Bremerella alba: one gene and its partner. The protein of the gene in region 1 binds, or shares a complex with, the protein of each later gene. Links are inferred from orthologs where the notes say so. Each region holds a gene or a part of one and is shown on either strand. Other genes may lie near its edges. The genes, in order: HOV93_RS04240 and mnmG.

Region 1 (3,208 bases):
TACAAGGACGACCCCGAAGGTCGTCTCAAAGCCCAGCAAGACCTGTTCAAGAAGCATAAGTTCAACCCGGTAGGTGGCTGCTTGATGATGTTCATCCAGTTGCCGATCTTCCTGGGGCTTTACCGAGCTTTGGCGGTCGACTTCCAACTGCGGCAAGCGCCGCTGATTCCCGGCCTGGCGTGGTGCTCGAACTTGGCTGCTCCGGATCAACTGCTGTACTGGGGCGACTGGATGCCAGAGTTCCTCTCGCGTCCGACCGGTTTCCCGAGCTTGGGGCCTTACCTCAATATCTTGCCGCTGATCACCGTGGCATTGTTTTTGGTGCAGCAAAAGTTGTTCATGCCGCCACCGCAAGATGAACAACAGGCGATGCAGCAGCGAATCATGACCGTCATGATGGTCTTCATGGGCGTCATGTTCTTTAAAGTCCCTTCGGGCCTGTGTCTTTACTTCATCACTTCCAGCCTCTGGGGCATCGTCGAACGGAAGCTGCTTCCCAAGCCGAAGAACATCCCCGTGGTGATCGAGGCGAAGAAAGAAGCCATCAAACAGCCGAAGATCCGTCAGGCGAAAAAGAAGAAGTAGCTTTCAGAGGGTGCCACTGTTGGACGAACCAGCAGTGGCACTGAATCACTTTATTTATGGGTGTTCATCGGTGCTGTCCGTGGTCACTCTTCTTCTCGGGGGCTAATCCGACTTAAGTCGAAAGGACAGAGTCGTTGGACCTGGAACAAACGATCGTTGCGATTTCGTCCGCGCCGGGCATTGGCAGCCGATCGATCGTCCGCTTAAGTGGCGAGGACGCCGTCCGCATCGCGTTGAGTATCACGACACAACCGAACGAGACGTCATTCAATACCTCGCAGGTCGTGCCTCGCGAGATCTGCCTACCTGGCGAGCGAAAACTGACAGCCGACTTTTGGATCTGGCCCACTTCGCGCAGCTATACGAAACAGCCGCAGGTCGAGATTCACCTGCCGGGAAGCCGAGCCATCGCCGATCTGGTACTGCTCGACTTGCGCCGCGCTAACGCCCGCCTGGCCCAACCGGGCGAGTTCACCATGCGGGCCTTTCTGGCAGGCCGACTCGATCTGACCCAAGCCGAAGCCGTGCTGGGTGTGATCGACGCCAACGGCGAGCAGCGTTTTCAAGCGGCGCTGCGGCAGCTATCCGGCGGACTGTCTGGCCCGCTACAAGCCGCGCGCAACGACTTAATCGAACTGTTGGCACTGTTGGAAGCAGGTCTCGATTTCGTCGAAGAAGACATCGAGTTCATCGAGATGGAAGAACTGCGGATGCGTGTTACCCAGATTCACGATTCGCTGGCAAAGCTCCGCGATCAAATCCGATCGCGGACGACAAACCAGTCGATTCCCAAGGTGGTGCTTCTCGGTCTGCCCAATGCCGGCAAAAGTAGCTTGTTCAATGCGCTGGCCGGATCGGACGAGGCCATCACCTCTCCAATCTCTGGGACGACGCGTGACTTCATCACCCGGAAGGTCTGTTGGGAGAACATCGATCTCGAGTTAGTCGATACGGCCGGACACGAAGCGTTCGAGGATGGTGATGTAATCCGAAAATTCATGGCCGACCAAACCCGATTTGCCACTGAAGATTGTGACCTCGGAATCCTATGTGTCGATGCCGAAGTAGGAATAACGGATCAAGATCGTGAACTCTGCGCAAGAATCCCGGTCGATCAGTCCCTTATGGTCGCGACGAAGTGTGATACGCCCGAACCAGTAAGCCCAGAATTTGCCGCGCATGCGACCAGTGCCAGAACAGGTAGTGGTGTCCCAGGCCTCCAAAAGGCAATCGTAGCGAAACTTACGGAGCTACAGCTTACCGCAGACGCAATGGTGCCCAGTTCGGCAATCCGCTGCCTGGGGGCCATCGAACAGACGCTTGGGGCGCTTACCACCTGTTTGGATGGCATCTCGGGATATCAATCTGAAGAGTTGATTGCTTCTGAGATTCGTTACGCCATCTCGCAGCTTGCCGAAGTGGTAGGTGCTGTCTACACCGATGACATTCTGGACGTCATCTTTTCCCGATTTTGCATTGGAAAATAGTCCGAATATCTTGGTTTTCTGTGCCGGGTTTTATTGCATAAAGTGTACCTAATCGCTAAGTTGACAACATAGGCAACACGTGAGGGGTCTGTACCTAGCGTGCTGTCATGGTTGAGATGTCGCCAAATCCTACCACCTTGGTTTCCTTTCCAGCCTTTCCTTTTTTAGTCAATCACCGCTTCTTCGGCCCGGCCCGCTTTGTATTTCTTTCTTGAGCACCCGGCCCACTAGAAGCGACGGATTCGCAATTCAACGAGGAGATTAGTACATGCGTTCCAACCAGAATCGTCGTAACTTCATGAAGCTGACGGCAGCCGCCGGTGCTGGCTTCTGGGCTGCTGCTGGCGTGCAGGCCCAAGATACGAAATCCCCCAATGAGAAGATCAACTTCGCCAGCATCGGTATCGGTGGTAAAGGTTCGAGCGACTCGAATGATGCTGGCCGCGCTGGCAACATGGTAGCGATTGTTGACATCGATAAAGAACGTCTGGAACAAGCGGGTGCCCGCTTCCCCGGCGCAAAGAGCTACACCGATTACCGCGAAATGCTGACTGAAATGGGCGACAAGGTCGACGCCGTTACTGTCAGTACCCCAGACCACTCGCACGCTCCGGCTTCCGCCATGGCGATGAAGATGGGCAAGCATTGCTTCACGCAGAAGCCGCTGACCCACAGCATCTGGGAAGCACGTCGCCTGGGCGAAATCGCCAAGGAAAACAAAGTTGTTACTCAGATGGGTAACCAAGGTACTGCCGAACGCGGTGTTCGTCGTGCTGCGGAACTGATCCAAGGTGGCGCGATTGGCAATGTGAACGAAGTTCACGTTTGGACCAACCGCCCAGTGTGGCCGCAAGGTGTCGCCAAGCCAGAAACACAGCCAGTTCCTGAATCGCTTGATTGGGAAATGTTCATCGGTCCGGCTCCTTACCGTGAATACGCCGATGCTTATCACCCATTCAAATGGCGTGGTTGGTGGGACTTCGGTACCGGTGCTTTGGGCGACATGGCTTGCCATACGTTCAACATGGCCTTCATGGGCTTGAACCTGCGTGACCCAATTTCGGTCGAAGCCGAATCGTCTGGTCACAACGGCCAAACCTATCCGAAGTGGTCGGTCATCAAGTTCGAGTTCCCAG
Region 2 (3,246 bases), on another replicon or contig:
GATGATTCGGTCGACTGTTAGCAGTTTGCCGCTGGCCAGGCCCTGGGTTGCTTCAACTTGCTCGGTCGTCAGGTTAAGCGGAATGCTGATATCATTCCCATCCAAATCCCCGACGCAGTTGGCCATGACGACATGCCCCCGTTTCAAATCCGAGACGAGCCCGCCGGCAAACCCGGCCGAAACAATCCACTTCGGCCTGATGATATCGATCACATCCCGAGCGACTGCCCCTGCCGTTTTACGACCGACGCCTGTCTCTACGATTCCCACGACACGATCACCAAGCTTACCCACGGTAACAGTTCGCTTCTCCATCTTCACCGGAGTCGGAGAATCGAGTGACTCCTTGAAACCGGCCGACTCGACCCCCAAAGCAAACAGAACGACGACATCTGGTTGGGGAATATCTTCTGGGGCAACCTCCTCGGCATTGTGTTCGGCCAGTTGCTGCGAGACGAAGTCCCGAACCACCGTTTGGCCTTGTTGCTGGAGAAAGTTGGAAACGAGGTAGCGTAGGAGCATGGGATGGTTTTCAGTCAGAAGTGTTCCGTTTTCAGATGTGGTGCACCGCAATTGTCGGCTGTTCTGGCTTTCTCTGGGTGAAAACTGAACACTTCAATCTGAAAACTAGAGTTTCGCCCCTTCGCGATCGACCGCAGAGGCATCTACAATACAAGCTTCGCTCATAAAGCAGGTTGATTGCAAGGTGATTAGATGTCGGAGTGTCGTTATCAATATGACGTAATTGTCGTTGGAGCCGGGCACGCAGGTACCGAGGCAGCGATGGCCGCTGCGCGTTTAGGGGCGAAAACGGCACTTCTAACGACCAATCTCGATACAGTAGCCCAAATGAGCTGTAACCCGGCCATCGGCGGCATCGCCAAGGGGCAGATCGTACGAGAAATCGATGCCATGGGTGGCATCATGGGTCAGGCCATCGACGCTACCGGCATTCAGTTTCGACTGTTAAATCGCCGCAAAGGGCCCGCGATGCACAGTCCTCGGGCCCAAGCCGACAAGAAAGCGTACCAGTGGTGGGTCAAACTGGCCGTTGAAGACCAAGCAAACTTAGACCTAAGGCAAGAGATAGTCAGCGACCTGCTGACCGAGGAAGTAGACGGAAAACAACGCATCATCGGCGTGAGCGTACATGGTGGAGCGATCTACCGTGCGTCACGCGTCGTGCTGACCACCGGCACGTTTCTTTCAGCAATCATGCACACCGGCGAAACCAAAACGCCTGGTGGTCGCGGGGGCGAGGGAACCTCCAGCGGTATTAGCAGCGCCCTGAATCGACTCGGCTTCCGACTCGATCGTTTCAAGACCGGGACGCCAGCTCGTATAAATTTCAATTCCATCGACTTTGAACAAACCGAACTTCAACCTGGTGACGACGAACCCCAGGCATTCTCTTACTTAACGGAAAAGCTCAACCTTGAGCAGATGCCGTGTCATATCACCTATACCAACGACAAGGTGCACGACCTCATCCGGGCCAACCTGAACCGTGCGCCCATGTACAGCGGGCAAATCGATTCGCGTGGACCACGTTATTGCCCCAGCATCGAGGACAAAGTCGTTCGCTTTGCGGATAAAGACCGGCATCAGTTATTCCTGGAACCGGAAGGGTTCAACACCCGAGAAGTCTACGTCAACGGGATCTCGACCAGCTTACCGCGAGACGTCCAAGACGAGATGTTCAAGCTGATCCCAGGTCTCGAAAACGCTCAGATCATGCGGTATGGATACGCAGTCGAATACGATTTCTGTCCTCCTGACCAATTGTGGCCTTCTCTACAAACCAAGGAGATCACCGGGCTCTATTTCGCCGGTCAAATCAACGGAACAACCGGCTACGAGGAAGCCGCCGCCCAAGGGTTGATGGCCGGCATCAACGCGGCACTAGAGGGTCGCGGCGAAGATCCATTGGTGCTGGGCCGCGAACAAGCCTATATCGGTGTGCTGATCGACGATCTGGTGACCACCGGTGTTGACGAACCATATCGAATGTTTACCAGCCGGGCCGAGCACCGCTTGATGCTTCGTCAAGACAACGCCGACCGCCGCCTGACCCCGCTGGCTTATGATCGCGGCCTGATCCCACCGCATCGCCGGGAAGTTCTTACTCAAAAGATGCAACAGATCGATACGGCGATGGAAATTCTTGGAAGCACTCGCCACCAAGGAAATCTTCTGGCGAACATCCTGAAGCGGAATGATTCGTCGTGGGAACAAGTCTGCGAATTAGCGCCTTCCCTGCAAGAGATCACGGCGGAAGCGGCTTTGCAGGTGACTTACGACATCCGCTACGAGGGCTATATCGCACGTCAGCAGGTCGAGGTCGAGCGGCAAAAACGGCTTTCTCATAAACGAATTCCGGAAACGTTTGACTTTACGCGACTTACTCAAATGCGGAACGAGGCCCGCGAAAAGCTCTGCCAGATTCGCCCAACCTCGGTTGCCCAGGCCGAACGTATCAGTGGAATCACCCCCTCTGATATCGCTTTGCTTCTGGTTTATCTCGACGGACGGATGGGGTCGAAATCCTCCTAACTTGGGGATACTGATAGAGTTGCTATCACTAGCATGTCTTCACAAAGTGCCCAAATTCCGGATCGCTTCCCCTTGAAAGCTTCTGGATTGTGATTAGGCAAAATATTGACCGCGTTTCACTTTGTGTCACAACGTGTTGTCGTATCTAAACTTACGCCATCGACATCAATCTTGACGTGGCAATCTAGGACAGTATAATTCCGGCATCTGGCAAATTCGGTAAACAGGGTACATCCGGATGAAGAGCGGAAATACTCATTTATCGTGGGGTGCAACGATTACACACCTTCCAGAGAATTAGAGTTTTAAACGGGATGTACTCGTTTGACACGGATGCGCGGAGCGCGAGGATGCTCAAATGATCGTGGCGGCCTCCAAACTCACTTATCGCATTGGTAGCCGAACACGCTAGGGATAGGATGACAGGCACATGAAAACAGTCTTTACCACCGGTGAAGCAGCGAAGATCTGCAAGGTCAGTCAACAGACCATCATTCGTTGTTTCGACTCGGGACAGTTGAAAGGATTTCGCGTTCCAGGCAGCCGATTTCGACGCATCCCGCGTGATCAGCTTTACAACTTTATGCGCGAGAACGGCATCCCTACCGATGCCCTGGAAAGTGGCAAGCGTAAAGCTCTGATCGTGGACGACGATGTCGACCTGGTCGAACTGCTGGTCGATGCGTTTGAACG

Evidence for each region.
Region 2: the proteins of HOV93_RS04240 (region 1) and mnmG are in contact, whole or in part, in a solved structure (PDB 9HIP), measured with the Escherichia coli proteins. The link is inferred for Bremerella alba from one-to-one orthologs.

What each region holds. Positions count from the first base shown.
Region 1 is NZ_JABRWO010000002.1:261,304-264,511, forward strand. What follows is about bases 13-2,895. They hold HOV93_RS04240 (tRNA modification GTPase), read left to right. Parts: upstream 13-719; coding sequence 720-2,072; downstream 2,073-2,895. Other genes in these bases: HOV93_RS04235 (YidC/Oxa1 family insertase periplasmic-domain containing protein), read left to right, coding at 13-585; HOV93_RS04245 (Gfo/Idh/MocA family protein), read left to right, coding at 2,341-2,895. Also shown: more of HOV93_RS04235, read left to right, coding at 1-12; more of HOV93_RS04245, read left to right, coding at 2,896-3,208. UniProt on the Escherichia coli protein: Exhibits a very high intrinsic GTPase hydrolysis rate. Involved in the addition of a carboxymethylaminomethyl (cmnm) group at the wobble position (U34) of certain tRNAs, forming tRNA-cmnm(5)s(2)U34.
Region 2 is NZ_JABRWO010000010.1:528-3,773, reverse strand. What follows is about bases 213-3,133. They hold mnmG (tRNA uridine-5-carboxymethylaminomethyl(34) synthesis enzyme MnmG), read left to right. Parts: upstream 213-714; coding sequence 715-2,553; downstream 2,554-3,133. Other genes in these bases: HOV93_RS17195 (response regulator), read left to right, coding at 2,984-3,133; HOV93_RS17205 (phosphorylase family protein), read right to left, coding at 213-522. Also shown: more of HOV93_RS17205, read right to left, coding at 1-212; more of HOV93_RS17195, read left to right, coding at 3,134-3,246. UniProt on the Escherichia coli protein: NAD-binding protein involved in the addition of a carboxymethylaminomethyl (cmnm) group at the wobble position (U34) of certain tRNAs, forming tRNA-cmnm(5)s(2)U34.